Regions from separate parts of the Paenibacillus sp. FSL H7-0350 genome, predicted to be linked through region 1. Evidence: riboswitches for the same ligand, from Rfam matches in the RefSeq annotation. Region 1 holds a riboswitch; each other region holds the start of a gene.

Region 1 (10,420 bases):
AAAAGAAGCGATGTTCAGCTTATCCGCATCTCCCGGGGAGAGCGAGGTCACTTCTCTCTTCAGCTTGCTTGGGGAGACATCCGGCAGGCCGTCTGTTTCCGTAGAAATCAGGAATTTGCCGTAATCATAGGTCAGAATACCGGTGACATTGCCCAAGAATTGTTGGCCTGTAGTGAGTACCGGAGCGGTCTTCACCGAGAGAATCAGGCGCTGCGGGTTAAAGTCGGCACCCGTCAATACCAGTCCACCGGCAGGGGAAGTCACTTCAGTCGTGTTGCCTGTACCGTTGACGGTCACCACTGGGATTTCAAAAGTACTGCTGGAAGCATAGTAGACTGCAGGGCCCACGGTGGTCGGCTTGGCAAGCTCCAGACGCATGCCTTCCAGGCTCTCATAGAAGTCGATGGCATCGGTGGCGGGCTCGAACTTAGCCGGGTTCAGGCCGTCATCGTCGATTACAGCCGTTGGGATGAGGCGTCCGCCGGTGCCCAGCAGGGTTGGGGCCGGAAGCGGATTGCCGCTGCTGACAACCGTTGTCTGGCTGGCTGTAATCTGAGTGGTGGGTAACTGTCCCGAGCGGCCGAATTCTTTGACAACGCCGTCTACCGTGACAGCATCGCCTGGTTTAACGGCAATGCTTTTTCCCTTCTGATAGATTTGAATGGCTTCCGAGGTCTTGATATCGTTATCCATATCAGCGGCCGCAGACTGGATATAGAAGCTGTCCGCATCCTTGATGTAGGTAACAATTCCTTTGACGTCAACGACCGTTGCGTCCAAGTAAGGTGAGATATGTCCTGCGCCTTGAATCTGGTTAATCTTCAGACCTGCCAGTGCAGGAGAGACGCTGTATTCAAAAGTGGATGTGGGACCTTTCTCAGAATCGGGTAATGAGGCATAAGCTGTAATCTTAAGCGAGGTAATATCGGAGTGAACGGTGATTGGGGCAGTATACAACTGGTCTGCCACTTCTGCTGTAGTACTCTTGTTGGCGTAGACGCTGTAGTACACGCTTGCCGTTACAGAGGTGTTTAAAGTAATCTTTGACCCTGTACCGATCTTAGTGCCTGAGGCAGGGGATGCAGTAACGGGGGGAGCTTGGGTGGCCGCAGTGGCCGCAACCATATCGGCTGCTATAATCGGCTCTGCCGAGGCCGTCCCTGAGCCTGTGGACATTCCCGGGAAGATCCCGGTTAATAGCAATGCTGCCGCCAGGAATAGACTGAGCGGCTTCCTGCATTGTGAAGAAAGTTTCATGTGAGTATACCTCCCCATAAAATATCATTCGTACTCTATTATAATAGAGATAATATGAATCTAGCGCAATTTTTCGTCAATATTTGTTAAACTTGCATAAAATCATGGTTGGAAATGATGAAATAAATAAAAGTTTAATATATTTCATGGGGAATTAGTTATGTTTTCTGAAAAACATGTAAACTATATGTTATTTATATGCTAAAAAACGGCGGTCCCCTACTAAGTGAGGGAAGCGCCGGTTATTGTTGTTTTTGCTGTTAAAGAAACTATGATCATCAATCCACTTCCCCTCAACTCTTCTATGCACACATTATCCACCACAAACGGATGGTGCGCGGGCGAATGTAGGCAAAAAACCGATTACAATGTGCTGTCGGAGGGTGCGTGGGTTGGATGTAGTCGAAAAACTGATTACAATGCGTTGGCGGGAAGGTGCATGGGCCGATTGAACTCCGAGGTGAAGAAAAGGGGCATTAGTGCCCCTGAATGTACCCAATGTAAGCAGAAAGAGCAAAATCAGGGGCAGTACTGCCCCTGATTTTGCAGGATGTGGGTCAAAGGAGCGATAGAAGGAGCACTAATGCCCCTGAATTCGCCGGGTACCCCCAGAAGTGGGCGGATAGGTAGCCAATGGATAAGGTTAGGTTGCTTTACCTAGCTTCAATCCGCTCCGTCCCGCCCATATAAGGCCGCAGTGCCTGTGGGATATAGATCGAACCATCCTCCTGCTGGTGGTTCTCCAGCAGCGGGATCAGGATGCGCGGCGTGGCCACCGCTGTGTTGTTCAGGGTATGGCAGTATTGCAGCCGCCCGTCTTCATCACGGTAGCGGATGCCCGAGCGGCGGGCCTGGAAGTCGAGCAGATTGGAAGCCGAGTGGGTCTCCCCGTAAGCTTCTCTGCCCGGCATCCAGGTCTCAATGTCATACTGCTTGTGGGTCTTCATCGCCATGTCTCCGCTACAGACGGCGACTACCCGGTAAGGCAGCTCCAGCAGCTGAAGAATATGCTCGGCATTGCCGAGAATCTCCTGGAGCATCTGCTCCGATTCTGCCGGATCGTTCTTACACATGACCACCTGCTCGATTTTCGAGAACTGGTGGACCCGGTACAGCCCGCGCACATCGCGGCCGGCCGAACCCACCTCGCGGCGGAAGCAGGCCGACATCCCGGCCAGGCGCAGCGGCTGCTCCAGCTCCAGAATCTCATCGCTGTACAGCGAGACCAGCGACACTTCCGAGGTCCCGGCCAGCCAGCGCTTCTCGCCAGTCAGCTCGTAGGTCTGATCCCGGCCGCCGGGGAAGAACCCGGTCCGCTCCAGCGCCTCCGGGCGGACGATCACGGGCACATCCATGACGCTGAAGCCGCGCTGCATCAGTACATCCAGCGCCAGCCGCTGCACGGCCAGGTGCAGCAGGAGTCCGGCCCCCTTCAGCACATAGCTGCGGGGCCCTCCGGCCTTGACGCCGCGCGGAAGGTCCATAATGTCGTGCAGCTCTCCGAGCTCGACATGGTCCCGCGCGCGGAACCCGAAGACCGGCGGCGCGCCATGCCGCCGCAGCTCCACATTCGCGCTGTCATCCGGTCCGATCGGCGTATCCGCCGATACAGGATTCGGCGCGAGGAGCATCAGCTCGCTGCAGCGCTGCTCCGCATCCAGAAGCTCCGCCTCCAGCCGCGCCAACTCGCTGAGGGTCCCCCGCACCTGCGCCTTCACTTGCTCGGCGCCTTCATGGTCGCCCCCGCGCAGCAGGCGCTCGACCTCCTTGGTCAGCGCGTTGCGCTCCGCCCGGCGCTGCTCGGTCTCCCGGCGGGCCAGCCGCCGCCGGTCATCCCACTGCAGAAGTTCCTCCAGGGGGAACTTCAATCTTTTCCACTCGGCCGTCTTCCGTACAATGTCCTCATTCTCCCTGATCCAATTCATATCCAACATCTGCATCCGCTCCTTAAGTGTGGGTAAAAAAACGCAAAAAACGCCCTCATCCATGGGACGAGGAGCGTCAGCTCGCGGTGCCACCCAGGTTGACCTCATTCACGTATAGCAGCTATGCAGCGCGGAATCAGGCCCTCTTTGGTCTTCGCGGTAACGGGCGAAACCCGGTAAACTTAGGGAACAGGAAGCTGCTCCGGTCGCAGACGCCTCGCGGTTGGATGCCGGTCGTTGGCCTGGTGGGGGTATAGGTTTGCCGTTTATTATAACCAGAGCGGCAGCGGTTTGCAAGCATAAGAGGGGTTTGACAATATTCCTTGTACTCTGCTAGGATTATTACTAATTTAAAGTATTGGCGCCCGGCGAAGCAGCCCGGCCCATCCTATCTTGCGGACGGAAGAGGTGCGGAAATGGCCAAAATAGTCGTAATTAACGGAACACCCTCTCTGGTCTCACGGATTAATGCCGTGATTGAGTATGCAGAGAGTGCCCTGCGTGAACGCGGGTATGAAGTGGAGCGGATCAATGTCGCTGAGCTTCCGGCGGAGGATCTGATTCACACCAAGTTCGAGAGTGAAGCCATCGTCAAGGCGAATGGGATCGTGGCGGAAGCCGATGCGGTAATCGTCGTCAGTCCGGTATATAAGGCTTCTTACACGGGAGTGCTGAAGACCTTCCTGGATCTGGTGCCGCAAAAAGGGCTGGCCGGCAAAATCGTCCTGCCGCTCTTCATGGGCGGAAGTCTCGCGCATCTGCTGGCGATTGACTATGCGCTGAAGCCGGTACTGTCCGTACTTGGCGCCCGCTACATTCTTGGCGGCGTCTACGCCGTAGACTCCCAGGCAGTGCGTAACGACCAGGGCGTAGTTGAGCTGGCTGAGGAGCTGAAGCTTCGCCTGGACAGCGTGCTGGAAGAGCTGGCGGAAGAGACGGAGCATAAGGTGGGGCGCAAGGCAGGGCAATCAGCAGCCGTAGAATAACGTTAGGCTGCCGGCTCCATTTGCCGCCCGGTACAATCAAAAGGCACTACACTACCCGAATGCGGGAGTGTAGTGCCTTTTTGTATGGGGATTTCATACCCCTTGAAAGCTCAGCTCCGGCTCCCACAGTACGACCCTATCTCCCGCCAGACTCGCCGGAATATCAATGATCCGCTGGTTGCTGCTTCCCCGGTAGGAGAGGGTAAGGTCTTTGAGCTCTTCGACGAACCGTCCGTCGATCACGACCTGGCACAAGGCCAGCAGATTCCATTCCGCAGAGCCCGGTGAAGCCGTAAGCTCCTCGTACGTATAGCCGGTATAGATCCAGATTGGGAAGTCCGGCAGCTCCGCGCGCAGCTCGTGAATGAAGTCTGCAGCCTCCTCAGCCGAGAAAAAAGGGTCCCCTCCCGCAAGCGTCAAGCCGTCCAGCAGCGGATTGCCTGCAATTTCCTCTATAATCTCCCGCCGCCGCTCCGGGGTAAAGACCTCCCCGTAATTAAAGTTCCAGGTCTTTGGGTTGAAGCAGCCCGGGCAGCGGTGGCGGCAGCCGCTGAAGAAGAGGACGGCCCGCAGGCCTTCCCCTTCATTGATCGACTCCGGGTAATATCCGCAGATGTTCATAGATGCTTAACACGGTCCCGGACTTCGGCTTGCTTGGCAGCATTGAAGCGGGTCTGGTAGTCACCGGTCAGATACCCGGTAACCCGGCGCAGACGGCGGATATGGGTGGTATCCTCATGGGCATTGCAGGTCGGGCAATTCGTGCCGATAACCCCTTCATAGCCGCAGCCGGAGCAGCGGTCAATCGGATGATTAATGCTGAAGTAGCTGATGTCCTGCTCCAGCGCGTATTTGATGATTTTGACGAAGGCTGACGGGTTGCTCCGGGCATTGCCGTTCAGCTCGACATAGGAGATCGCTCCGGCGTTGCAATGTTCATGGAACGGAGCTTCCAGGCTGATCTTCTTAGCTGCGCTTAGTTCATAATAGACCGGAATGTGGAACGAGTTCGTATAGTATTCACGGTCCGTTACCCCAGGGATAGAGCCGAGCACCTTGCGGTCGATCTTCGTGAACTTGCCGGAGAGACCTTCAGCCGGCGTTGCAAACAAGGTGATATTGAGGTTAAGCTCCTCGCTCTTGCGGTCGCAATATTCACGCATATGGCGGACGATAGCAACAGCCTTGGCGTGAATCTCCATATCTTCGCCGTGGTGCTTGCCGTACATGGCTTTCATGCATTCAGCCATTCCAATGAAGCCCAGCGACAGACTGCCGTGCTTCAGCAGTTCGCCTACGCTGTCATCGGGGGCAAGCTGCTCGCCGCCTTCCCAGACGCCTTCACGCATCATGAAATCGGAGGCTTTGGCCTTCTGGGAAGCCTGGATACGGAAGCGGTGCAACAGGCCGTCCAGTGCAATATCCATATAGTGATTGAGGTCGTCGAAGAATCCTGCTTCGTCAGCAGCGAGGCGGCGGCCGGTTATCGTGCCGTGGGCCAGTCCAAGACGCACCAGGTTGAGCGTGTTGAAGGACAGGTTGCCTTTGCCGGAGCAGTGGTTGCGTCCGAAGCGGTCGCTGAGTACACGGGTCCGGCAGCCCATCGTAGCGAACTCGGTATCCGGGTCAGCCGGATCATAATACTGCATGTTCAGCGGAGCGTCCAGATTGGCGAAGTTCGGATATAATCTGCGCGCCGAGCACTCGGCTGCCTTCAGGAACAGCTCGTAGTTAGGATCACCCGGTTGCTGGTTGATGCCTTGCTTGCATTTGAAAATCTGAATCGGGAACACCGGTGTCTCCCCGCTGCCCAGTCCGTTCATCGTAGCCGTTAGCAACGAGCTGATCACAAGCTGGCCCTCTGGTGAGGTGCAGGTGCCGTAGTTGATGCTGGTAAAAGGAATCTGGCCGCCGGAGCGGCTGGACATCGTATTCAGGTTATGTACCATACTCTCTGCGGCCTGCAGGGTCTCGCTCTGCGTCTCCTTCAGGGCAAAACGGAAGGCGCGCGGATACTGCTCAGCCAGATCGCTGCGGCTCATCGTAATCTCCCCAAGTGCAGAACCCTCTGCATTCTCCTCGAAATACTCCAGACCTTTGCGGAAGAGCTTGGAGAAGGATTTGGTAACATAAGGGGCCAGGTCATAATCCAGCTTATTGGCGGATACGCCGCCGTACTGCGCATTCTGCTGTGACTGGAAAATAATCGCCACCAGCGACATCGCCGTCATAATCGAGTTAGGAGGCCGTACACTGCCGTTGCCGGTGTTGAAGCCTTCACGGAGAAGCCGTTCGAACGGAATGAAGATGCAGTTCGTGGTTCCAATGGCGTATTGATCAAGGTCATGTACATAGACGACATTATCCAGGGTAGCCTGTACCAGCTGTGGCGGCATGGTGAAATTGCGTGCATACCATTTGGAGTATTCACTGCCGAACTTGCTCATTTTGCCGGAGAAGCTCTCCCCGTTCAGGTTGGCGTTCTCGCGCAGCAGATCCAGATCCCGGCTGTCGATAATATCCCGTCCCAGATGAATGACCTCTTCCAAAAGATCCTCCTGTGCAGCTTGTCCTTCGTTATAACGTTTCTCCAGCAGTGTCATTATATAACTCTCTCCTCTCGGGTATTGTAAGCGTAATATGTAATATAGATAGAATGGTCAGGACATCAGTAAAAAAGCACCCCCGGCCGGGAAGGCCGGAAATGCCCGAATGCATGATGCAAAGATCCGGTAAGCGGAAATTTGCCTGTGGTCTGGGTGGAACATACGAGCAGACACGGGGCAAATAGCTTACGCCCGTTCTTGTATATTCCGCAGAGCCGATACCTGAAGATAATCCCCGATCGTCCTCAGGTATCGGCAGCCTATGGCCCGATTGACGGAAGGCTAACTCTGCTATGGCAGGCCGCATACGGACACCTCCCCTGTTCCTCGCAGGAGTCTAAGCGGTGCCACCGAAACAGGCAGGTCTCCTGGCTTCCGGCAACTCCTCCGGCGCCTTCCCGGGGGGCTTATTCAGCCCCTTAGTGGCAATTAGCCGGAGAATGCGGCCCTGGGGGCATCGCGCCCTGGGAGCATCCGGTTACAGTGGCGGGACCGCAGCGGTTTTGCACCGCGCTTCCCTATTAAGTCGCACCTCTATTACAAGGGGTGAAACACCCGTTTCTACTATATTTTGTTGTGATCTATTAAAGCTACCGCAATATATTGTGTTTGTAAATGTTTTTTTGCAATCCCGCACGGGGAGCGGGTTCGGCGCTTTTACTCACAGCTGATCCACAGTTAGTCCACAGGTAATCCACAACTTTCCTCCGAATCTGCCGTGAATGTTTCATAAAATCTCCGAAAATACGCCACAAAGAATCCATAAATAGAGTGCGTCTAATCCTGGTAATTATTTTGACGGATATTAATAGAATAGAGAGGGGTGGCAGGTGATTTGTGGCAAGCTTGGCGAAGCGTTACAATAAGAGGATAAGTAAGAGGCAGGAACAACAGATAATTAGGAGGGAGATCACAATGGCAATTGGCGAAGTGACCGTTATTCCGATTGGGACAGGCAGCACCAGCCTCAGCAGTTATGTGGCCGAGATGCAGCGCGTGCTGGAGACGGTGGAGGGCATTACCTATGAGCTAACTTCTATGGGTACAATTATTGAGGGACCGGTAGCGCGGATTCTGGCTGCGGTAGAAGCGCTGCATGAGTCGCCGTTCACCGCCGGGGCGCAGAGAGTCTCCACCTCGCTCAAGATCGACGACCGGCGCGACAAGACCTCCACCAGCCGCAGCAAGCTGGAATCCGTGGAGCGTAAGCTTCAGGGAGAGTAACCACTATAGTATCTAATCAGAATTAACCGATAAGGAGCGGATTCTTCATGACAGAAGCAGCACAGCAGATCGGAATTCAAATGTATACACTGCGTGACCAGACGGAACGCGATTTCCTCGGTACACTGGGCAAGGTGGCAGAGATGGGATACCAGGCAGTGGAATTCGCCGGTTATTTCGGTGTATCTGCAGGGGAACTGCGCCGTAAGCTGGATGAACTTGGCCTGGCTGCCCCTTCGGCGCATGTAGGTCTGGACTTCAGCAGTCTGGATAAGATGGAACAGGCATTAGCCAAAGAGATTGAATATGGTGTAGAGCTCGGACTGCAATATATGATCACCCCATCGGCACCGCTTCCGCAGAACCCTTCCATAGAGGATGTAACAAGAATCATTCCATTCCTGGAGAAGGCTTCCGCGATGGTCCGGGCGGCAGGGATGCAGTACGGTTATCACAACCATGATTATGAATTCGCAGAGGTTGACGGCAAGGCGGTCATCGATATCTGGCTGGAGCGGATTCCTGCGGAGCAGATGCTGGCAGAGTTCGATCTGGGCTGGGTACACAGAGGCGGAGCCAACCCGGCTCAATATGTTTCAAGGTACGCCGGACGTGTTCCGCTGGTCCACATTAAGGATTTCGGAGCCAACCAGGAGGAGACCGATCTCGGAAAAGGAGAGGTGGATTTCCAGAGCGTCTTCGAGATCGCGGAGCAGAGTGGAATTCTCTATTATATTGTGGAGCAAGAGGCCTATGAGGTATCCTCCCTTGCAAGCGCTAAGCTCGCGCTGGATTATTTCCGCGGGCTGGGGCTGATGCACGGCTGAGGACACAGCCGCCAGAGGAAAAAGGGGTTGCGTTTTCCGCTGGAAGAGTTATAATGTTTTTTGTTTGGCAGACTTCAGAGTCTGTAAGCTGGTGTAGCTCAGGGGTAGAGCAACGCACTCGTAATGCGTAGGCCGGGGGTTCAATTCCCTTCACCAGCATTTGTATGAAGTCGATAGTGGCGCGGGTTCCCGGAAGTGGGTGCTGCGTCTTTTTATTGATTCAATGAACGTGTTGTTGATGCATTATTGAAGTTGCCGTATAATCCATTGCAAATTATTAGGGCAAACTATATAATGAAACTATAAATGAGCTTGACTATCACCGAAGGCTTACGTTCCACGTGGGCTACTTAGTAGGTGAAGTGGGGCTCATTTATTTTTTGCGTTATATTGATTATTAATTTTTGTGTACTTAGGCTCAAACTTCCAATGTCTGTAAGGGTGTGACCAGCGATCACTTAAATTTGAAGAGCCTGTTGTGGCACCAATATTAAAATTAGGATATATTTCTCGAATCCGTTTGTTAATTAGCTTGTACAATTTTTCTTTGGCTCGTGTCCTTTTTCCTCGTAATCTCTGCCCTGGGGGTTTGTCTTGATCTTTTCCATTTAACTTAAATTCCATTGACCCTAAAACGACATCAAGGCATTGTAGTATTATGTGTTCATGTGATGTAGCTTCACCTATGTCATCCATGCTTTTGAAGTGTAGTTTTGATTCAACAAAAATTTCCTGGTATTGAAGCGAATATATGAATCTTTTAAATTCTTCATTTTTTTCTTTTTTGTCAGGCAATTGATCTAATAAAATATATAAAGAAATGGGCTCGTTTGTTGGATTCGAATATTGAAAGCCAAATATATGTTTGAAAAATTGATAATAAAGCAAGAAATACTCATTGCCTCTTTGTGCTTCGTTTAAACCAACTGCTTGGTACATATTATGAGTGAACATGATTCTAATTTTCACTTTATCTTCTTTTACAAAATTAAAAAACAAATTAATGATCTCCATATATTTTTCTAAGTAGTTTTCCGTAACCTTTTGCCACTTGATTTCACCAGTAAGATTTAACTCCATTCTTTTTTTGTTGAGTGCTTTGTTAATATAGTCAAAATCAGTAGATCTAATTAAGGTGCCTCCATAAAAATTACCGAAATATCTCCCTTTTTTTTCTGATTCATCTGTATATATAATATACTGCAATGCATAGACCTCCATTTCCTATTGAGGGCAATACTTTTGTCATATTTTAAATTTATGAATTTGTATGTTTTTAGCATGCTGACGTTCATTTCTTCGGCAGTGTAGGTGCGGGGTGGCCGTTGGGCGAATGGTTGTCCTGGCTGTAGGTTTGCTGGTCGGTTTAGCGGTCGGTTTGGTGGTTGCTTTTACAGCTGTTTTTTTGGTGGCGGCCGGCGCAGATTTGGCCCCCCCTTGTTGTGTTAATGGTACTCTCCTGTTGCATATCACCATTTGGCACAATTGGTGCGGCAATAATATCCGCTGTTTGCATCTGTTCTTCCCGGCTGACCCTCCGCTATTGCAGAATCAAAATTAAGTGTTGCCAGTAAGCAAGAAATATAGCTTTTTCT
Region 2 (10,420 bases), 570 kb from region 1:
GCACCGGACAGTCATGAGCATCCGCCTCCGGGCATGAAGCTCTACACGCGTGAAGAATACAAAGCGAATAACGGGTACCGGGACCGGCTGGACGAGATCGGGATGGTGGCCTATACCATTTACGTGCGGATTAGCGAGAATGGGGAGACGCTGCTGGTCCGTCAGCAGGATGGCGGTAACCGGGCGCTCGTCAGCGCGGGCAAAGCGAGGATCTACTACGCGGTCCAGCACAAAAAGGGGTTGTTCAGCAAGCTGAAAACCGTGCAGATGACGATTACTGCCGAGGTGCCGGTGCCGAAGGAAGTGCTCTGCTACGTCAAAAAGCGGGATGCGCACCCATCCTCCAAGGAGGACGGTGCAAGGTTCCCGTTCGTTCAGGACTTCGCTCCCGGGCGCAACCAGCTCCCGCCGATTGAGGTCGGCAAGGACGACTTCATCCGTATTTTCTTCACCGATGGGCCTAAATACGGGGCGTATTATGAGCTGGTTCCCGAGTGAGCGGGAGTAGCATACCGGGTGCTGACACAACTCTGAGGAGGATGAGAGATGTCTTTTTTTAGCCGTTTCATGAAGAAGAATCAGCCTGCAGCGAGGCCGCTGTATTACGATATCGTCTGCCCGTTCTGCTTCACGCGCTTTGAGCCGGAGGAAGTGGTGTTCCGGGCCATGCACAGCCGTGAGGATGATGAGAATTATGCGCTCGGTGAGGATGATCTGCTGAATAAATACCGGGAGCGCTTCGGCCTCGATACGGTGGATGATATGGAAGCAGTTCTGCAGCCGGCGGATATCCCGGAGGAGTATCATCATTATACAGACAATGTGCTGACCGGGCTCACCGACCGCTACGGGGTGATGACCCGCAGACGGCTCTGTCCGTCCTGCCATAACGAACTGCCTGTAACAGCAGGCAAGGTGCCTAGCAATATTATCTCGATTATCGGAGCTTCCCAGGTCGGGAAGTCTGTCTATATGACCTCGCTGATCCACACGCTCCAGCATACAACGGCAGGACATTTCGACGCAGCCTGTATGCCGCTGAATGCCGAGATCAGCCGCAAATTCCGCACCTTGTACGAGGAGCCGCTGTTCGAGCGTGGGGATCTGCTGGCGTCTACCCAGAAGGAGAAGATGCAGGAGCCGTTTATTTTCCAGTTCGTGTTCAAGGATGAGTCTAAGCCCCCGCTGACGCTGGTGTTCTTCGATGTGGCCGGTGAAGGTATGGTCGATCAGGATTACTTAGGCCTGCACGGCCAGCATATTAAGAACTCCGCAGGGATTCTGTTCATGGTCGATCCGCTGCAGATCCGTTCAGTCCGGGAGAAGATCCGCATTAATTTCGGTGACCGCCCGGGAGAGTGGGTATCGCAGTATGATGAGCCGCGTGATGTGGTGCTGACCATGTTCGGGGATTTCATCGCCTATCAGGAGAAGAGCAAGACCGAGATTCCGACCGCAGTCGTCCTGGCCAAAAGCGATATGCTCCACTCCCTCAAGGATGAGGATGGCGACTATATCAAGTCGAACAGCAATGTGTTCAACAACTACGTGCACCGCAAAACGCTGAACCTGGACGAGTTCCACAACATCGACGGTGAAATCCGGCGCTTTATTGAGAAGGTGGACCGTCCGTTCAAGGATACGATGGATGTGTATTTTGCTAATACAGGGTATTTCGCCGTGTCTGCGCTGGGCAGCAATCCGGTCAATCAGAAGGTGGAGGGTGTGGTCAGTCCGATCCGGGTCGATGAGCCGTTCATCTGGCTGCTGCACAAGCTGAATTACATTGAGGGGAGCGACGGGCCGTGAACAGATTGTCAGGGTCCATGATCACCCAGCAGATGTATACCCGCGAGCGCCGCGGCGTGTACCGGTCGACAGAGGGCTTCGATACGGTAGCGAAATCGGAGAGTCTCGATAATAATTTTGTCAAAAAAATCCTGCATCCCTTCTGCCTCTACGATGCCCCGGCTGAACTTACGGCGCGCGGCGAGAAGGATGAGGAGCTGTATCCGGCTGCGCTGCACCTGTTCCATACGGAGAGCAACGAGACTGTGATCGGAGAGAGCCGTTATCTGGCGGCGGATTTTACGGGGCAGCGGAGCGCTTTTTTTGCCCATAATTTCGTGGTGCCGCCTATCCGCTCCGAAGAGATTGTCGAGGGGTATGGAAGCTGGCTGCACGCGGGGTTTGCCCGGAGCTATGAGGGAGAGCCTGGCGGAACCCTGCCTGAGCTGGAGTCGATTCCCGTGGCAACCCGAGAGCTGGACGTGCCGTCAGATCCGCGTACGGTGCTGTCCGGTCTAGGATTCACAGAAGAGCTGTTCAAAGCCCTGCTGCAGGCGGTAATGCTGTCCGTAGCCGGGAAGAAGAAAATCTATGTAGCGCTGGATGTGCCCATCAGTGATTTGTCGCAGCGTGCGGTCCGGCTGACGGAAGTTATCTTCGCTGCGCTGCCATATGACTTCCGCCGCAGGCTCGGAGTGATCACGTATGCCAAGGAGCCGCAGAGCCGCAAATATATTCACCTGACCTTCGTGGAAAAGGGCTCACTGCGTCCGGGCGACCGTAATATCGAGAAGGATTACATCTTCGATCTGGCAGGTGCAAGGTTCCTGAATACCGACTTCGGCGAGTCGCGGCAGATCTATGCCGATCTGGCCTGGAAGACGCTGGTGGAGAAGGGCGGAAGCCTCCGCGATTTCGCTAAGTTTGCCGACAGCCTGCTGCTCGGAGAGAGTCCGGAGCGTAAGCTGTCGCTGGCGCTCTACAATGAGCTGGCGGTCTTTTATGAAATCGAGCAAGGCAACGAAGCCTTATATACAGACAACAAGAACGCTATACTCGGCGGCCTGCTGTCCTATCTGAAGCCGGAGGGGAAGCTGGACTCGCGGGTGCGGCTGAATGATATGTTCCTGGAGCGGTTCGACCGCGAATATGATCTGATCCGCAAGAAGGGGATTCCGTCAACGGAGATCCTGGAACAGTTCAAGGCGTATTACGCGCTGCCGGGCCATAATTACCGGGTGAAGATCGTCGATTACTTCATCAACGGGATGCTGAACTGCCAGTCCGGGGGCCGGGAGGATGTGCTGTCGGCGGCTTACGGGATTATTGAGAGTGATGCGGAGCTTAGTGAGGCATTCTTCAAAAAAGTGCTGTCCCAATCTCTCTTCCGCAGAGCGCTGTTCGAGCCGTATCTGGAATCCCGGCTGGCTGCCGCTGCCGGGACGGCGGATATCCTCCGCCTCGTGGGCCACTTCGGCCGGAGCCTTCCAGAAGTGCTTCAGCAGGCAGCGGTACGGGATACCTTCAAGGAATATCTGCTGGAGAAGCTGCAGCGGGAGTCCGATCCGGTAGCGGCGGTAACGGCTGTTCATGAAGCGGTCCAACAGGCAGAGAAGCAGCGCCGCAGAGGCGGTGTGTACCCGGAGGCCTTGTCCGTTATGGAGGAGTTGGGCACGGTTGCGGACCGCTTCCTGCTGAACCGGCTCTCGCTGGACGAGCTGACGATGGAGCAGCTGCTGGAGATCTCGTTCCTGCGTTACCGGGATACGGCAGACTGGCAGCCGCCGCTCGATGCGATTGCGAAGCGCAAAGCGAATGCGCTGCGCGCGGCCTACCGCTGGTTCGGGGAGGAGTCGCCGGACGAGGAGATTTTTGCCGGACTGACGCCGCGTGAGCTGGACGATGTACAGTTGCTGGGCGCGCGGTGGCTGAAGGAAGCGCGGAGCCTTGAGCCATTCGACCGGCTGCCGCTGGCCTTCTATCACAGCAGTGAACGTGAAGGCGGACCGCTGGATTATGATGCGCTGCTGGATCTGGTGGTCCGCAAGGCGGGCAATGACAAGGAGACAGTGTACCGGTTCCTGGACTGGTCGCAGCATAGCTGGCTGTTCGCAAGCTCAGGCAAGAAGCTGTGGCCGAATTACAAGCGGGCCGTGCTGAGATATTTCCTAAAGAGCGACCGCGAGGCGTTCAAGAACCGGGAATTCCGCAAAACCCATCTCGACACAGCAACGCCTGCCATGCAGACTGTCTACAATGAAGCCCGCGCCCAGCTGGCTTCGCCGCTGGCGCGGTGGGTCAGCCGCAGCCGATTTCAAATCCTGATCTCAGGGAGCATCCTCGGGATCATTCTGATTGCGGCGGTTATCCTGCTGAGCCAGCTAGGGGGACGCGGCAAGGATACAGCTGCGCCGGTGGCCAGCCCCAGCCCGCTTCCGGCAGAGACCGGACAAGCCGCTGTAGCGGCTCCGGTCTCAGTCCGGCTTATCGGCGGGAATAACGGCGGTGATGCAGGGACTGGCGGGAATAGTAGCGGAGATGCGGGAAGCGGAGAAGCGGGTAAGAATAACAGCGTGAAGCTGTTGTTCAGCTTCACTGATGCTGCGGAATGCTCCGCCTTCAAGCCGGAGCGGATCGGCGTGGAGTCCGCCAGCGGCGTTACGGACTATGAGGTTAAGGCAACGGTTAGCAGTTGCCAGGTTGCAGCAGGCGCCGGAGTGGACGGCGATGCGAAGGGTAATACAGGAGCCGGAGCGGATGGCGATGCGAAGGGTAATACAGGAGCCGGAGCGGATGGCGATGCGAAGGGTAATACAGGAGCCGGAGCGGATGGCGATGCGAGTGGTAAGGCAGGCGCCGGAGCGGACGGCGATGCGAGTGGTAAGGCAGGCGCCGGAGCGGACGGCGATGCGAGTGGTAAGGCAGGCGCCGGAGCGGACGGCGATGCGAAGGGTGATGCAGGAGCCGGAGTGGACGGCGATGCGAAGGGTGATGCAGGAGCCGGAGTGGACGGCGATGCGAAGGGTGATGCAGGAGCGGGAGTGGACGGCGGTGCGAAGGGTGATGCAGGAGCGGGAGTGGACGGCGATGCGGACAGTGGAGCCGCCGGCACTCCTCCGTCACGCGTATACGAGGTGACGGTGGAGCTTTCAGCAGGCGCGAAGCTGGCGGCAGGTGATATGATCACCGCCGGAAGATACTCGCTGAAGCTGGCGGCAGATCCGGGCAGCGCCCCGGAAGCTACAGCTGCAGCCGCGCCTAGTGCGGAGCCATCCGCTTCCGCAAGCCCGGAGGCGGACACGGACGCAGAATAAAGCAGCGGCAATAGCAGGCTGCGTAAGCTTTTAACTAATGCGATCAGGTAACATTACTTACAGAGATAGGTGTACTCTGTACAACTAAAAACAGTGAAAAGGAAGGCATACCTCTCCTAACTGTATTCTATACAACTATATTTGCCCTGAATGGGCGAAAAGCCGGGTACATAAGCATTTTAGTTGCACGAAATACAGCTAAAAGTACATTTGGCCGTAAATCAGACGATTTAGTTGTACAGATTGCATTTAAGCATAACGTTCTCACCTTTGTTAGTTGGGGGACTGCAAACCCTCAGCAAGCGAGGGGATTAAATGAATGTTGATTAGTTTGAACCTGATGATCGACTAGCGGCAGCTGAACCGTTGTGCGCATATAGCGCGGCATGGAGGACTAGTCAGAGCCTAGTGCATGCTACTTTAACGTAGTACAATGATTGGCGCTCCAGCGGGCTGATAAGAGCATAAAGTAATTAGTTAAGTATGGTAGTGTCCGGAAGAAGCGGCTCGATCGCACTTTGTACACTAGAATCAGGCATAATGGAGTTAATATGGCGTTCTGTTGTATTTGGTGCAGTAGATTTTTGGGATTTAGCCCGGCTGAGGGGGATTTGCCGAAATCGATGGTATGAAGTGCAACAGAATGCGTTATCGGCTGCTTTTATACTAATTCTGATGTATAGAATACAATCGGCCTTCTGCCGCGGTCTCCATAGGTGCGCTAGAGTGTTGATTTGCAGTAGACCAACGTCTTGATTAGCAGCAGAAGATTAACTTTTTATAGTCCTGAATAGTACGAATGTGCCGGGGGAGCGGGCATGTGCTATTCAGGATTTTTGTGCGGAATGGGCTGAGTCTTGGGGCGCTGGAATAGATATACCTTGTCTATAGACATACAGGGGAATAGTCGATATGATGGTTTGAGAATATTAAAATTTAATAAGCTTTGGGAAAAGGTGCAGATTGCCTTAGAGACCGGACGCTGTCGCTAGCAGATGCTGGCAGAGCTATGTCTAATAGAGCAATCTGCTTAAAAGGGAAGCCCGGTGCAAGTCCGGCGCGGTCCCGCCACTGTAAATACGGAGCAACTCCTGAGGAGCCACTGTCTGCTAATTGGATGGGAAGGCGGGGGAAGCGGTGAAGTATGAGCCAGGAGACCTGCCTTTTTCGATGTTGTTTCTATTCTTCGGGGGTAAGAATGTGGAGCAGATGCTGATATTGGCGAGGGCTGTATAAGCTCAATGTAATGTTGGAGAGCCATCGACTCCTTCAGCCGCCCTGTATTGTATTCTTCCCCGGCCGCCCTGCATAGGGCGGTCTTTAGGTTGCCGCTCTCTTTGCGGAGGAAGCAGGATTCATCCATTCTATTTCAGGAAAGAGGTTAGTTATGAAGAACCATTCTCTATCATCCAGGTTCATACGGTTGGGGCTTGCTGTCATTATGCTGTTCGCACTGCTGGGAGCAGCTGTAGCCCCGGCAGGACAAGCTGCTGCTGCACAGGCAGGCGGGACTTCCGCGCCTGCAGTATCCGCTCTGCCCGCAAGTGAGGCTGCCAGCGTAACCGCTGCGGTCTATGCGACTGCGGAATTCATGCTGAAGAACGGAGTCCAGTCGGATTGGCAGGCGATTGGCCTTGCACAAGCAGGCTACAAGGTTCCTGCCAGCTATCTGAAGGCGCTTGAAGGTAAGGTGAGTGAGGCTAAGGGTGTTTTTGCCAGAGCTACGGACTATGCCCGGATTACGCTTGCCGTTAAGGCACTGGGCGGCGACCCGGCGAATGTGGCAGGCTATAACCTGATCGAGAAGCTCTACAATCACGATGCAATTACCGGCCAGACGCTGAATAATCCGGTCTATGCACTGCTCGCTCTGGATTCCGGCAGCTATACGATCCCGGCAAATGCGAAATGGACACCGTCCAAGCTGCTGGCAGAGATTCTGGCGAAGCAGAACCCGGACGGCGGCTTCACCCTGACTACGGGTGCGAGTGATCCGGATATGACAGCGATGACGCTGAACGCACTGGCTGGACACAAGCAGGAAGCAGCCGTGAATACTGCCGGTCAGCGGGCGGCAGCCTGGCTGGCTAAGGCACAGGACAAGAACGGCGGATATGGCGACAGCAGCGAGAGTGTAGCTCAGGCCATTATCGGTCTGTCTGCCTTCGGCATTGATCCGGCAGGAGCAGAGTATACCAAAGGCCAGATTAATCTGGTCAGCAAGCTGCTGAGCTTCAGCGCAGCAGATGGCGGATTCGTCCACACTGCGGGCGGCAGCTCCAATCCGCTCTCTACGGAGCAGGCGCTGGAGGCTTTGGTAGCGTACAAGCTGTTTGGTACAGGCGCTAAGCTCTTTGATTTTAGCGGCACACCAGTGAAGAATCATCAGGTAAGTGTCTCGGTTACTGTTGAAGGTCCGAATGGAGCCTTGGCTGAAGGCAGCGTGTATGCAGGGAATGTGCTTAATGCACTGGAAAAGACAGCAGCCGCCAAGCGCCTGGCCCTGGTCAATGAAGCAGGCAATTATGTGACGGGGATCGGCGGCGTGATTGCGGGTACTTTTGGCGGATATGATGGCTGGATGTATGTGGTCGCCCGCGGCGGAGCATGGATCTATCCAAGTGTAGGGATGGGCGACTTCGCGCTGGAGGAGAATGACCGCATTGTGGTCTATTATGGCGGAGACAACACGCAGGTGGTTGATGCCGTAACCGTGACGCCCGCACAGCCGCAGCCTGGACAAGATCTGAAGGTGCAGGTGAACCAGAAGCAATGGGTCTGGAATGAGGCGACCTTCACCTCTGATCCGGTAACTTCACCGGCAGCAGGCGTACAGGTAACCATCGGCGGCAAAACGGCAGTTACAGATGCTGCGGGCGTGGCTGTTGTGGCTGGTGGTCTGCCGGCGAATAAATATACCCTGACGGTTACGGGATATCTGAAGGATAAGACCCCTGCCATCGTGCGTCATACGGTCCCGGTAACGGTGGCTTCTGCTGCGGCGGACCGTCCGGCTTTTGCCGATGTGAAGTCGATCTCGCCTTGGGCGCTGGAGTCAGTATACACGGCGTATGACCGCAAGCTGATGAATGGTGTGAGTGAGGGCAGTCTGGTGTTTGCGCCGAAAAAGAATATTACCCGTGCTGAATTTGCAGCGCTGTTGCTGCGGTTAACCGGGAATGAGCCGTCTGCGGCGGCTTCCGCTGGGGCCTTCAGTGATGTTAAGGCCGGTACATGGTATTATGGAACAGTGAACCGGGCGAAGGAGCTGGGAATTATCAGCGGCGTGACGGCTAAGACGTTCAAACCGGACGGGCTGGTTACGCGTCAGGATATGGCTGTAATGATAGTTAGAGCTTATAAGCTGGATGCAGCATCAACTGGAGCAGGGGCTGGTAAGTTCAGCGACGAAGATAAGATTAGCGACTATGCGTTGTCCGCTGTCCGTACGGTGACGGGACTTGGATATATGAGCGGCACCGGCGGCGCATTCGAGCCTTCCGCTGTGGTAACCCGTGAGATGGCTGCTGCTGTGGCGGTTAGGTTGCCTTAGTTCTTAGTTGGAGTTGGGAGCAGACTGTACTGCACGCTGGGGCCGACGATAAGTGGATAAATGACATCTAATTTGGCCGGATTTGCTGCAGAGCGGGAGTTAGTTGGATAAATGACACTTATTCAGGTCTGAAGCTGCAGAAGGATGAGGTCTGGGCAGAATTAGATGCTGTAAATCCAACTAATTTTTGTACAGATGCGTAATCAGGATAATTAAGTGTAGAAAATCCAACTAAAGTATCCGTGCCGATGAGCCGTTGAGGCGTATAGGGTTGCCGAAGCGCTGAAGGCTCGTTAGCGTGACAAATTTGCTTGAAATTCGTTTGGATATGTGTTGAAAAGTAAGCATAAGGTGTATGAAGGAACGGGGAACAGGCTGACTGCCCCGTTCTTTTCCCTTTTTGTGGAGGTGTGCAGGTAATGTTCAAACTAGTCAAAAGAGGCCGGGGAAGGCTGGCTCCGCTGCTTCTCCTGCTGATGGTGCTGCTGCTCTCCGGCTGCTCCTCTGCGCAGCCGGATGAGGCAGGCGGCGGCACACAGCCGCCCGCCGGGACCCCGGCCGCGCAGACGCCGCGGCCTGGAGACGAAGCGGCTCCGCTGCCGGGAGCCGCTGAGGGCACTGCCGTACCATCCGCCCCTGCGGAAGGTACGGCAGCTCCAGCGCAGGCGGGCAGGGGCGAGCCCGCCAAGCCGGCGTCGCCAAGCGCAGCGGCGACGCAACCATCGGCGGGCGCAAGCGAGCCCGCCAAGTCCCAAGCGTCGCCAGGCGCAGCGGCGACGCAGCCAACGGCGGGCGTAAGCGAGCCCGCCAAGCCCCAAGCGTCGCCAGGCGCAGCGGCGACGCAGCCAACGGCGGGCGTAAGCGAGCCCGCCAAGCCGGCGTCGCCAAGCGCAGCGGCGACGCAACCATCGGCGGCCACACCCAAGCCGCCGACCCCCAAGCCCGCTCCGGCGGCTACGGCCAAGCCGCCAGCCGCCACGCGCTCCCCGGCAGCCACGCCCAAGCCGGACAACGTGGTCACCCTCTCCATCACCGGAGATGAGGAGCATGGTGTGATTCTGGCCGCCGCCCAGTATGAGATCAAGAAGGGCGAGAGTGTGCTGGACCTGCTGAAGCGGATTACGCGGGGGCAGAAAATCCAGATGGAATATCAGGGCAGCAAGGCATTTGCTTACGTGGAAGGTATAGATAATTTGTACGAGAATGATCACGGGTCAGAGAGCGGGTGGATGTACAAGGTCAATGGAGAATTTCCGTCCAAGGCTGCGGGCAGCTGGATCGTCGAGCCCGGGGATACCATCGAGTGGCTGTATACGCTTGATCTAGGCAAAGACCTGGGGGCCAAAGCACCATGAGCAGCGGCTTCCGTTCCATGCATCCGGTAGTAGCCCTGCTGTATTATGCAGGGCTGCTGCTGTTCACTCTGATGATCTTCCATCCGTTATTTCTGGCTACAGAGATAGCCGGACTGCTGGTGTTGCTGCTATTGCAGGGACAAGGGAGGCTGCTTGTGCGCGGCTTGCCTTTTATGCTGCTGATGACAGCTTCCGTGGCCTTGCTGAACCCGCTGTTCTCGCATAGAGGAGCGCATATTCTGTTCTACTGGTTGGATCAGCCTATTACACTGGAAGCTGTGCTGTATGGACTGATGATGATGACAATGCTGCTAACCATTTTTATCTGGTTTATATCCTACAATTACACGGTGACTACAGATAAATTCATGTACCTGTTCGCGGCGGCTGCGCCGAGAACGGCGCTGCTG
Region 3 (10,420 bases), 1.6 Mb from region 1:
CTCTGCGGCAAGCAAGTGGAAAAAGTACAACTAAAATTGCCCCATACTCCGCAAAGTAACGATTTATTCTGAATTAAGTGCCTGAAATCCAACTATTTCCTCTCGCGATGCGGATTTGGAAGGAAGAGTTGTACAATTTCCACCTATTGAGGTTGGCCGTGAGGTCGGGCGTAATGCCGGCCGGGTAAAAGCCGCTGCTATGCAGACGACCCCAACAATATAAGCAGCAGTGACGATCTTTAGGACTAGCATTACTGCTGCACTTTATGATAGAAGGAGAAGCCGATGAGTAACTTGAAGGTGTACCAATATCCGAAATGCAGCACCTGCCGCAGCGCAGTGAAATGGCTGAAGGAAGCAGGGCATGAGCTGGAGCTGCAGCATATCGCAGAGCAGCCGCCAACCGTGGAGGAGCTGCGTGTGCTGGTGAAGCACAGCGGGCTGCCGCTGAAGAAGTTTTTTAATACGAGTGGTGAAGTCTACCGGGAGCTTGGCCTGAAGGACAAGCTTGCAGACTTAAGCGAAGACGAGCAGCTTGCGCTGCTGTCCGCACATGGGATGCTGATTAAGCGTCCAGTAGTTACTGACGGCAAGAAAGTTACCGTAGGCTACAAGGAAGACCAGTACGCCGAAGCTTGGAGCAACGCCTAAAATTAAGGAATACAAGGAGAGGTTACACATGAGCACAGCAACAGAAATCAAGGGCCGGGTCATGATTGTCGATGGAATGGCTCTGCTGTTCCGCGCTTTTTATGCTACCTCTTATGGTGGATATATCCGCAAGACCCGCGCCGGGCTGCCGACGAATGCGGTGTATGGATTTTTGCAGTATTTTTTCGACGCGGTGAGTACGTTTGAGCCTTCACATGTGGTCTGCTGCTGGGATATGGGCAAGGGCACGTTCCGCTCAGAGAAGTATGAAGGGTATAAGTCTAATCGTATTGACGCACCGCTGGAGCTGATCCCGCAGTTTGATCTGGTGAAGGAAGTGGTGGCTGAGCTGGGCGTGCCGAATATCGGTCTGGTTGGTTATGAGGCAGATGACTGCATCGGCACACTGGCTTCATGCTACAGCGGGGAGTCGGAGGTCTACATTCTTACGGGGGACCACGACATGCTGCAACTGGTGAATGACAGCGTCAAGGTCGTGATTATGAAAAAAGGCCGCTCCAACTATAAGGTGTACGATCCAGCGGAATTGCTGGAAGAACGGGGCCTCACCCCTGCGCAGGTGATCGACCTGAAGGGCTTCATGGGCGACACCAGCGATAATTATCCCGGTGTGAAGGGCATAGGCGAGAAGACCGCCACCAAGCTGCTGACGGAATACGGCACTGTGGAAGGGGTCATCGAGAACCTGCATCTGCTGCCCAAGGGCGTTCGGGCTAAGATTGAAGCGGACCTCGACATGCTGCATCTCTCACGGGAACTGGCGGAAATCCGCTGCGATGTGCCGATAGTATGCGAGCTGGCCGAATGTCTGTGGGAGCTGCAGCGGGATAACGCCGCACGCAAGTTCAATGAGCTGGAGTTCGGCAGCTTGATGCATCTGATCGGCGGGATCGCCGAGGAACGGGATGACCGGGGAATCGTACAGATTGAGCTGGGGGATCTGGGCTGAAGCCGGAATAGACAGCAAACCAAACAAGACAGTAGCTACTCACCTATCGTGAGCGTGTACTGTCTTGTTTGCGTGTGAAGAGATAGACCGCATTATCCTCAGATGGCGGCACAAGCAGGCGGGATAATTCCTCATTCAGCTCCATGCTGAAATGCTTAGCCTTATCATACGCATCGAAATCACCGGTGATCGCCGGGTCTCTTGTACCGATTACAATGTACAACTCTACAGATTCCGTATTAAAAACATGCTTCTCATACGGGTTGCCGGGCACCGGCCAAGAACAAAGCACCACCTTAGGAGCGTATTTGCTCAGTGCAGCTTTGGCATCGGCTTGTTCCACAAAATCGGGGTAGGTGATATAATGCGCCCAGCTATAGTCATCAGTTGCCCGGCAGACTGTGCCGTTATCGTTAAGGAATCTCGTCAAGGTACCGTCACCTGCACCGATCTCCAGGCACGCCTTGTCTCCGATCAGAGCGGATAAGTGCTTGATTAACGAACGGGAATAGAAGCAATAGATTCCTTGTTTATTGACAAGCGGCATCAGCATTTTGGGGCGGATCATCAGCTTCCAGCATATCCGGAACAGAGGGAGCGATACGGGCTTCCGGACAAGCTTTTCCTTGAACAGGAGCTTCTGCAGAATATAACCGTCCCAGAGATTGAACCGGACAGGCCCCGAGGCTGATTCGGCGGACACCGCTAATTGCAGCTGCTCGATCAGATAAATGGCAAACCGGGCTTTAATAATATTAGGAAGAAAAGCGTTAATGGTGGTTTGATTAAAGCCGCTTTTGACAATTTTGCTCTTCGCTATTTTGGCGCTGCTTGTATAGCTGGCGAGCAAATTATGGATCAGGTTGGCGCGTTTTTGGCTTGATAAGGCATTGATCTCATGCAGCACTTCTTCTTTGTACTCCGGATATTCTGACAAAAGCGTGCGGGTATCAGTCTCATTCCTCAGTATTTGCTCGGCGGCCGTCTTGCTGAAGGTTAGCGCTCTTACGTCCCGGCTCAAATCACAATACCCTCGCAGTGATCCACCTCATGCTGAATAACCTGCGCCGTAAATCCGGTAAAGCTATCCCGGTGCTTCTTGAAATTATAATCGAGGTACTCTACCTCAATGTAGTCGTACCGTTTCGCCGGGCGTACGCCTTCGAGCGAGAGGCAGCCTTCCTCAGTGTCATAAGGACGGGTGCGCTTAACGATCACCGGATTGATCATCGAAATCGTCATCTGCTGCTCCACACGGATGGCAATGATGCGTTTGTTGACGCCAATCATGTCCGCAGCCATGCCGACGCACCGGTCGGAGTTGGCGTTCAGCGTCTCCACAAGATCCATTAACACGGGCAGATCCTTTTCCGTGGCCGGAGCAGATTTTTGGCTAAGAAGCGATATATCTTTACTGATAGGTCTGATCATTATACTCTCCAGTTATGCTGTATTTGTGTGTCCATAATATCATTTTTGGCGGGGAAGTGAAATGCGGGAATGCGGGAGTTGCTGCTTAAGATAAAGATTGACGAACCGGAGGAAGCTTGATTATAATGTTAATATAAGTATTAAATGATTAACAAATATATTAACCTAAAGAGGAGCGTTAACTTCCCATGGCAGAACGCATTGTACTGAACACCGACATCCGCAAAGGTAAAATTGACCGCAACATCTACGGACATTTCGCTGAGCATCTGGGACGCTGTATCTATGAAGGCATCTGGGTAGGCGAAGATTCCCCTATTCCGAACACCAAGGGTATCCGCAACGACGTAGTGGAAGCGCTTAAGGAAATGAAAATTCCGGTACTGCGCTGGCCGGGCGGCTGCTTCGCTGATGAATACCACTGGAAGGACGGTATCGGCCCGAGCGAAGAGCGTAAGCGGATGATCAACACACACTGGGGCGGCGCGGTAGAGAACAACCATTTCGGTACGCATGAATTCATGCTCCTCTGCGAGATGCTGGGCTGCGAGCCGTACATCAACGGTAACGTAGGTAGCGGAACTGTTCAAGAGATGTCCGAGTGGGTTGAGTATTTGACCTTCAACGGAGTCTCGCCAATGGCTGAGCTGCGTCAGAAGAACGGCCAGGAAGATGCCTGGAGCGTTAAGTATTTTGGTGTGGGCAACGAGAACTGGGGCTGCGGCGGTAACATGCGTCCTGAATTCTATGCTGACCTGTACCGTCAATATCAGACGTATGTGCGCAACTATGGAGACAACAAGATCCACCGGATCGCCTGCGGGGCGAATGCGGATGACTATAACTGGACGGAAGTACTGATGCGTGAAGCTACCCGCTTCATGGATTCGCTTACCCTGCACTACTACACCCTGCCTACTTCGGACTGGAATCATAAGGGCGCGGCTACAGGCTTCGGAACAGACGAATACTTCACAACATTGAAGAAGGCACTGTTCATGGATGAGCTGGTTACCCGCCATATCGCTATCATGGACAAATACGATCCTGAGAAAAGAGTCGGCCTGATCGTTGACGAATGGGGCACCTGGTATGATGTTGAGCCGGGTACGAACCCGGGCTTCCTCTACCAGCAGAACACGATCCGTGATGCGCTGGTGGCCGGCTTGACGCTGAATATTTTCCACAAGCACAGTGACCGTGTACGGATGGCGAACATTGCCCAGACAGTGAATGTACTGCAGGCCGTTATTCTGACCGAAGGCGAGAAAATGCTCCTGACCCCAACCTACCATGTATTCAACATGTACAAAGTGCATCAGGATGCAGAATTGCTGGAGCTGACTGTGGACAGCCCGGTATACAGCTATGAGGGAGTAGAGATTCCTGAAGTATCGGCTTCCGCTTCTGTAACCGCAGAAGGCGTAATCCATGTCAGCCTGTGTAACCTGAATCATGCGGCATCGGCAACCCTGCCGCTGGAACTGCGCGGATTGGCTGGACAAGCATCCGTAAGCGGAACTACGCTGGCCGGAGCTTCCATCGATGCCCACAATAGCTTTGAGCAGCCGGAAGCTGTGACACCACAGACATTCAGCGCCTTCAAGCTTGAAGGGGATACGCTGACTGTAGAACTGCCGCCAATGTCGGTAACCGTTCTGGAAATTACTCCGAAGGCATAAGGAACGCAGGATGGCGACCACTTCAACCTGCAAGGGATGCCGTGAGGAGTACAAGGTCACGGAAGCGCAGATTGCCCGCATTCTGGCCTCCTCCATGTTCAATCCTGACAATTCGGCTTCCGATGAGGTCTATGCCGAGCGGCTGGCGATCTGCGGGACCTGCCCGAAGCTGCAGGATGGCGTAACCTGTACTGCCTGCGGGTGCATCATTCCTGTCGTGGCCCGGCTGAAGGCCCGCAGCTGTCCGCTGCCGGGCGGCGGAAAGTGGCAGCCGGTGGCGGAATGACGGCTCACGCCTGGCGCAAGAGGCCATGCTAAACAGATAGGCTAGAAGCCGCCCTTGCCATAAGAGCCGGATCGATCACCGAAAGCCCCTCCAACCTGCACAATGCTGCGGTTGGAGGGGCTTTTTTGCGTTATGGAGGTGAGGGGAAAGGGACATGGAAGTGTTAGAGGAGGCGAAGTTGGCAAAGTAAAGGGGGAAAATCCAATTGGTACGGCGGGAAGTGGGCTGGATGAGGGAATGAGAGGGATAAATCCCACTGATACGGTAGAAAGTGGGGTGGATGAGGAAATGAGAGGGATAAATCCCTCTAATGCGGCGGGAAGTGGGCTTGAGGAGGAAATGAAAGGGATAAATCCCTCTAATGCGGCGGAAAATGGGCTGGAGGAAGGGAATGAGAGGGATAAATCCCTCTGGTGCGGTGAGAAGCTGGCTGGATGGATGTTGGGAGGGGCATTAGTGCCCCTGAATCGGCCGAAAGTGGGCGATGAGCGGAAATGAGGGGCATTAGTGCCCCTGAATCGGTTGAAAGTGGGCGATGAGCGGAAATGAGGGGCATTAGTGCCCCTGAATCGGTTGAAAGTGGGCGATGAGCGGAAATGAGGGGCATTAGTACCCCTGAATTGGTCGAAAGTGGGCTTTGGGCGGAAATGAGAGACATTAGTACCCCTAAATTCGTGGAAGTGGGCGTTAAGCAGTAGTGAGGAGTTTTGGCTCCAAAAGTAGCTGAAACGAAAACTAACCTAATTAGTCTAACTAATCTAACTAATCAATCAATCAATCTCCCCCTACCTACCTGCTAAGCAGGCCTTTACAAAGAACCCGGCAAATCTGCCACACCATCCGTATAAAACAATTCAAACACCAGATCCTCGTTGTAATTGCCGAAGCCTTTGCCGAACAGGGTGAGACCGCCGATGTGCTCGGCATCCTCCTCGACGGAGAGCCGGAAGGTCCATTGTTTGTTGCGGATGCCTACCTGATCGAGGGTGACCTCCGACAGCTTTTGCCCGTCCATGTAGGTACCCGTCTGCGTAATCCGCAGCTGCTTGAGCAGGCCGTATTGGTTGGTTAGTGCGGGCCACCAGGCCGGTGTGTATTTTCCCGGATTATCTCCGTAGTCACCGGGACTGGTCCAGAAGCCGAGCGATTGTCCGTTCAACGTGAAGGTAATATCCGACGGCCAGTTGTTGTTAATCGACGGGGCTTCGGATGCAATCTCCATCGTGATGGCAAGCTCCTCCGGCTGCTGGCTGGACAGCAGGAAATTCGGGATTTTATACTCGACGAACCCCTTGCCGAACCAGAGAATCCCGGCGTTCACCCGCTCCTGGTCCCAGAAATAACGGGGATCGTCAAAGTGTCCGATGACCCTCTCCGTCGTAGACAGTCCGCAGGTAGGCTCGATCTGGAAGTCGGAATAATGCCCCACCGGGATGTCCTTGCGGTACCCTCTACGCGGAGTCCGGGCTTGTCCCGGAAACACAATCTCTGCCCCGTCTGCGGCCAGTGTACAAATCTTTTGCAGTCCGCTTTTGCCGGGAGCCATGTGGCTGCGGATCAGCCCGGCGGCTTCGAGCTTGCGCACATGCATGGTCATAATCGCACTGCTTAGCTTGAGGGCTGCGGCCAGTTCCTTCACGTTCATGGGTTTATCGGACAGCAGCCGCAGCATATGCAGGCGCACGGTACTGGACAGGGCCTCGTACACGGGCAGGGATTGTTCAGTTAGATCAAGTTTCATCGGATGCCTCCACGTTCAGGTTATATAGTTAATAATTATATTACTCAAATAAAATTTCTACAAGCTATGATTGGCTGCAGGCCAGCTTTTCCAATTTATATCACAGACACGCTAGGCCGAGTCCGCTATGATGTGAGATGAATTAGCAATGAAACAAGGTGCTCTTGCCGGAAGCGGCAAGGGATAACAGGGAATCGGGTGCAACTCCCGAGCGGTCCCGCCACTGTATGGAAGAGCTGCACTTCATGAGGTCACTCGGGAAGCCCCGGGGAAGACGAAGCCTGCGGCGCCTGTATTCCAAGCCAGGAGACCTACCTTGTCGACGCACACCACGACTCTACGCGGATAGGAGCGGTGTACGGATAGGTTAATGAGAAGAGGCGTTCTGCCCTGATGGACCGGAGGAATCTTGAGTGTAGAGAGGCCCCCCGGTTTATAGCTGCTGGATACAAGGATACGGCCCCTAGTGATGGGACGATGAGAAGCACCTTGTTTCGCTTAGCTCCTGGCTGCGTGCTCTATCGAACTTGCCTGCGTACATACACTCCCACCCTTTAGGGTGGGTTTTTTTGGCTTTATGATCTTAAATGGGAAATCAACAAACATGGAGGGTGACAAATGCAAAAACACAGAGGGTGGAGCTTTGCGGCACTGGTTGCCGGATTTACGGTGTACTTTATGCTGAACGAACCGGGGACGGCCCGCGCGATGCACATTATGGAAGGATTCCTGCCGGTTGGCTGGGCGGTCTTCTGGTGGGCGGCGTTTATCCCGTTCTTTGTCCTGGGAATCTTCAAGCTGAGAGCCATGACCCGGGAGAACCCGGAGCTGAAGCTGCTGTTGGGTCTGGCCGGGGCGTTTACCTTCGTCCTGTCTGCGCTCAAAATGCCTTCCGTGACCGGAAGCAGCTCACACCCCACCGGTACCGGACTGGGTGCGGTAATGCTGGGGCCGCTGCCCATGAGCGTAATCGGCTCGATTGTCCTGCTGTTTCAGGCGCTGCTGCTGGCGCACGGCGGGATCACTACGCTTGGAGCCAATGCGTTCTCGATGGCGGTGGCGGGTCCTTTTGCCGGATATACAGTGTATAAGCTGATGATGAAAATGCCGGACCGCGAGAAGCTGGCCTTATTCTGTGCGGCTGCGATGGCTGATCTGAGTACGTATGTAGTGACTTCCTTTCAACTGGCGGTGGCTTTTCCGGCGGCGGATGGCGGCGTTCTGGCTTCTTTTCTCAAATTCGGGGGGATTTTTGCCGTGACGCAAATCCCGCTGGCCATCAGTGAAGGGCTGTTGACGGTACTGCTGTGGAACTGGCTGAAATCGTATAGCCCGAATGAATTGTCGCTTCTGAAACGCAAGGTGAACGGAGGAAGAGCCTAATGAGCAATAGATGGAAAAATGGATTGATGCTGCTGGTTGTTATTCTGCTGGTCATTCTGCCGCTGCTGCTGGTTAATGGGGAATTCGGAGGGGCCGATGATGCGGCTGAAGGTGTGATTACCGAGATTAACCCTGACTATAAGCCGTGGTTCAAGCCGCTGACTGAGCTGCCAGGGGAGACGGAGAGTATGCTGTTCGCATTGCAGGCAGCGATGGGTGCAGGTGTGATCGGTTATACCTTGGGGCTGCTCAAGGGCAAGCAGGGCGGGACGAAGCAGCATAGCAGCAAGTGATCCGGCGGATTGACGTTCTCTCCTACAATAATGCGCTGCGCCAGTTATCCCCGATGTGGAAAAGCTCGTTCGCAGCCCTGATGTTCCTGCTCTCTTACACGGTACATCCGGTACTACAGGCTGCAATCACCCTATGGATGATGTCCTGGTGTGTATTACAGGCCCGTATTCCCTTCCGTGCTTATGGCATGCTGTTCGGCACAGCGCTGCTGTTCTATGCGCTTAGCGTACCGGCACTGCTCGTGGAATTCGGGCACCCGGCATCGGGAGAGGCAGGGATATTCTCATTTCCGGGACTGAACCTGCCGGTATATGTTACAGCGGCCGGGCTTCAGCGGGCAGGAGAGCTGCTGGCCAGAATCTCTGCTTGCATGAGCTGTTTCTTTTTCCTGATGTTCACTACTCCGTTTAGTGAGCTTTTGCAGGTGCTGCGCAGGCTGCGGATGCCGCAAATTGTCCTGGAGCTGATGCTGATTATGTACCGCTTCTTATTCCTGCTGAGTGATGCAGCGCATGGTCTGCTGCTGGCCCGCAGGCTGCGCGGAGGCCGGCGGGGCTACAAGGCCAGACTGCGGGAGACTGCGGCCATGGCAGGAGCGCTGTTCGGCAACACGATGCACCGGTATTACGGATTATCGCAGGGGCTGCTGGCCCGCGGATTCACAGACGAGATTATTATCCCGCCTTATACGGCGCGTCCTGTGCCGAGGCGCTATACAATCCAGGCTTATACCGGTATTGCGCTACTGTTGCTGGCTGAGACGTACTTTATCACTAACACATGAAAGGAGCCGGTCATGGATCAGGAATATAGTCTGAGTTGTGACGGAGTGGTCTTCCGTTACCCTGATACGAAGGAGCCTGCGCTGCATGAACTGACGTTCTCCATCCCCGCAGGCAGCAAGACGGCAATAATCGGTCATAACGGTTCGGGCAAATCGACGTTGTTCCTGCATGCCGTTGGCATTCTGCGCCCGCAGCAGGGTACGGTTGTGCAAGGAGGGAAGGCGTTATCCTACTCCAAAAAAGAGCTGGCCGCTCTGCGGCGGAAGGTGGGCCTGGTCTTCCAGGACCCTGAGCAGCAGCTGATCCTCAGCACACCGCTGGAGGATGTGTCGTTTGGGCTGCGCGGCAGCGGAATGGCTGAACCGGCTATTGCTGCGCGCTGCCGGGAGGTCATGGAGCTGCTGAATCTGACTGATCTGGGTGATAAACCGATTCATCAGCTTAGCCTGGGCCAGAAAAAACGCACAGCACTCGCCGGTGTACTGGCTATGGAGCCTGAGCTAATTCTATTGGATGAGCCGACCTCGTATCTGGACCCGTTATCGGAAACGCAGATGCTGAAGGGCCTTGAAGCCATACATGATAAAGGGACAACCGTAGTTATGGCTACGCATGACATGAACCTGGCTTACCGCTGGGCGGACTGGATTATTGTGCTGGAGCATGGAAGATGCAGGGCGGCGGGGACACCGGAGGAGATTTTTGCGGGACGGGAGGAGCTATTGTCCATCGGGCTGGGACTGCCGCTGCTGGCTGACTTATGGTTCAGCCTGCCTGATCGCCTGACCGCAGGTCAGAGCGCTCCCCGCACCGCCGATGAATTCAAATTGAAACTGCATAAGCTGCTTGCGCTTGACCACAGCCATTCATGAACGGGGGAAGAGGAATGAACAAACAAGGAAAATTGCTGATTATCGGCTTCGGCCCCGGAGCGCTGGAGCATATTACCGGCCGCGCACTGGCTGCGCTGGATGAGAGTGAGGCGGTCATTGGCTATACCACTTATGTAGATCTGATCCGGCCGCTGCTGCGGCATCAGGAGATTGTCGGCACGGGGATGACTGAAGAGGTCAGCCGGGCCCAGGAGGCTGTCCGCAGAGCAGAAGCCGGGCAGACCATTGCGGTAATCTCCAGCGGCGATGCCGGTGTTTACGGAATGGCCGGGCTGGTCTACGAGGTGCTGATTGAACGCGGCTG

Evidence for each region. Region 1 has a riboswitch for cobalamin ahead of NYE24_RS22815 (anaerobic ribonucleoside triphosphate reductase). Riboswitches for the same ligand answer to the same signal wherever they lie in the genome.
Region 2: it holds a riboswitch for cobalamin, as region 1 does, so the genes downstream of both, NYE24_RS25250 (S-layer homology domain-containing protein) here and NYE24_RS22815 (anaerobic ribonucleoside triphosphate reductase) in region 1, are expected to answer to the same signal.
Region 3: it holds a riboswitch for cobalamin, as region 1 does, so the genes downstream of both, NYE24_RS29565 (energy-coupling factor ABC transporter permease) here and NYE24_RS22815 (anaerobic ribonucleoside triphosphate reductase) in region 1, are expected to answer to the same signal.

Annotation. Positions count from the first base shown of each region.
Region 1 is NZ_CP151972.1:4,982,121-4,992,540, forward strand. It holds gene NYE24_RS22795 (S-layer homology domain-containing protein) at 1-1,257, opposite strand, end outside; gene serS (serine--tRNA ligase) at 1,911-3,191, opposite strand; gene ssuE (NADPH-dependent FMN reductase) at 3,599-4,168, shown strand; gene nrdG (anaerobic ribonucleoside-triphosphate reductase activating protein) at 4,262-4,789, opposite strand; gene NYE24_RS22815 (anaerobic ribonucleoside triphosphate reductase) at 4,786-6,771, opposite strand; cobalamin riboswitch at 7,115-7,348, opposite strand; gene NYE24_RS22820 (MTH1187 family thiamine-binding protein) at 7,690-7,998, shown strand; gene NYE24_RS22825 (sugar phosphate isomerase/epimerase) at 8,046-8,825, shown strand; tRNA gene NYE24_RS22830 (tRNA-Thr) at 8,913-8,984, shown strand; gene NYE24_RS22835 (DUF3800 domain-containing protein) at 9,195-10,031, opposite strand; gene NYE24_RS22840 (hypothetical protein) at 10,159-10,386, shown strand.
Region 2 is NZ_CP151972.1:5,552,295-5,562,714, forward strand. It holds gene NYE24_RS25235 (hypothetical protein) at 1-498, shown strand, start outside; gene NYE24_RS25240 (hypothetical protein) at 547-1,809, shown strand; gene NYE24_RS25245 (hypothetical protein) at 1,806-5,102, shown strand; cobalamin riboswitch at 6,103-6,283, shown strand; gene NYE24_RS25250 (S-layer homology domain-containing protein) at 6,490-8,655, shown strand; gene NYE24_RS25255 (DUF4430 domain-containing protein) at 9,075-10,010, shown strand; gene NYE24_RS25260 (energy-coupling factor transporter transmembrane component T) at 10,007-10,420, shown strand, end outside.
Region 3 is NZ_CP151972.1:6,578,336-6,588,755, forward strand. It holds gene NYE24_RS29525 (arsenate reductase family protein) at 286-651, shown strand; gene NYE24_RS29530 (5'-3' exonuclease H3TH domain-containing protein) at 680-1,621, shown strand; gene NYE24_RS29535 (hypothetical protein) at 1,665-2,642, opposite strand; gene NYE24_RS29540 (peptide deformylase) at 2,639-3,052, opposite strand; gene NYE24_RS29545 (alpha-N-arabinofuranosidase) at 3,241-4,734, shown strand; gene NYE24_RS29550 (DUF6171 family protein) at 4,745-5,020, shown strand; gene NYE24_RS29555 (hypothetical protein) at 5,153-5,518, shown strand; gene NYE24_RS29560 (helix-turn-helix domain-containing protein) at 5,829-6,761, opposite strand; cobalamin riboswitch at 6,901-7,095, shown strand; gene NYE24_RS29565 (energy-coupling factor ABC transporter permease) at 7,380-8,144, shown strand; gene NYE24_RS29570 (energy-coupling factor ABC transporter substrate-binding protein) at 8,144-8,437, shown strand; gene cbiQ (cobalt ECF transporter T component CbiQ) at 8,434-9,222, shown strand; gene NYE24_RS29580 (ABC transporter ATP-binding protein) at 9,235-10,095, shown strand; gene cobJ (precorrin-3B C(17)-methyltransferase) at 10,110-10,420, shown strand, end outside.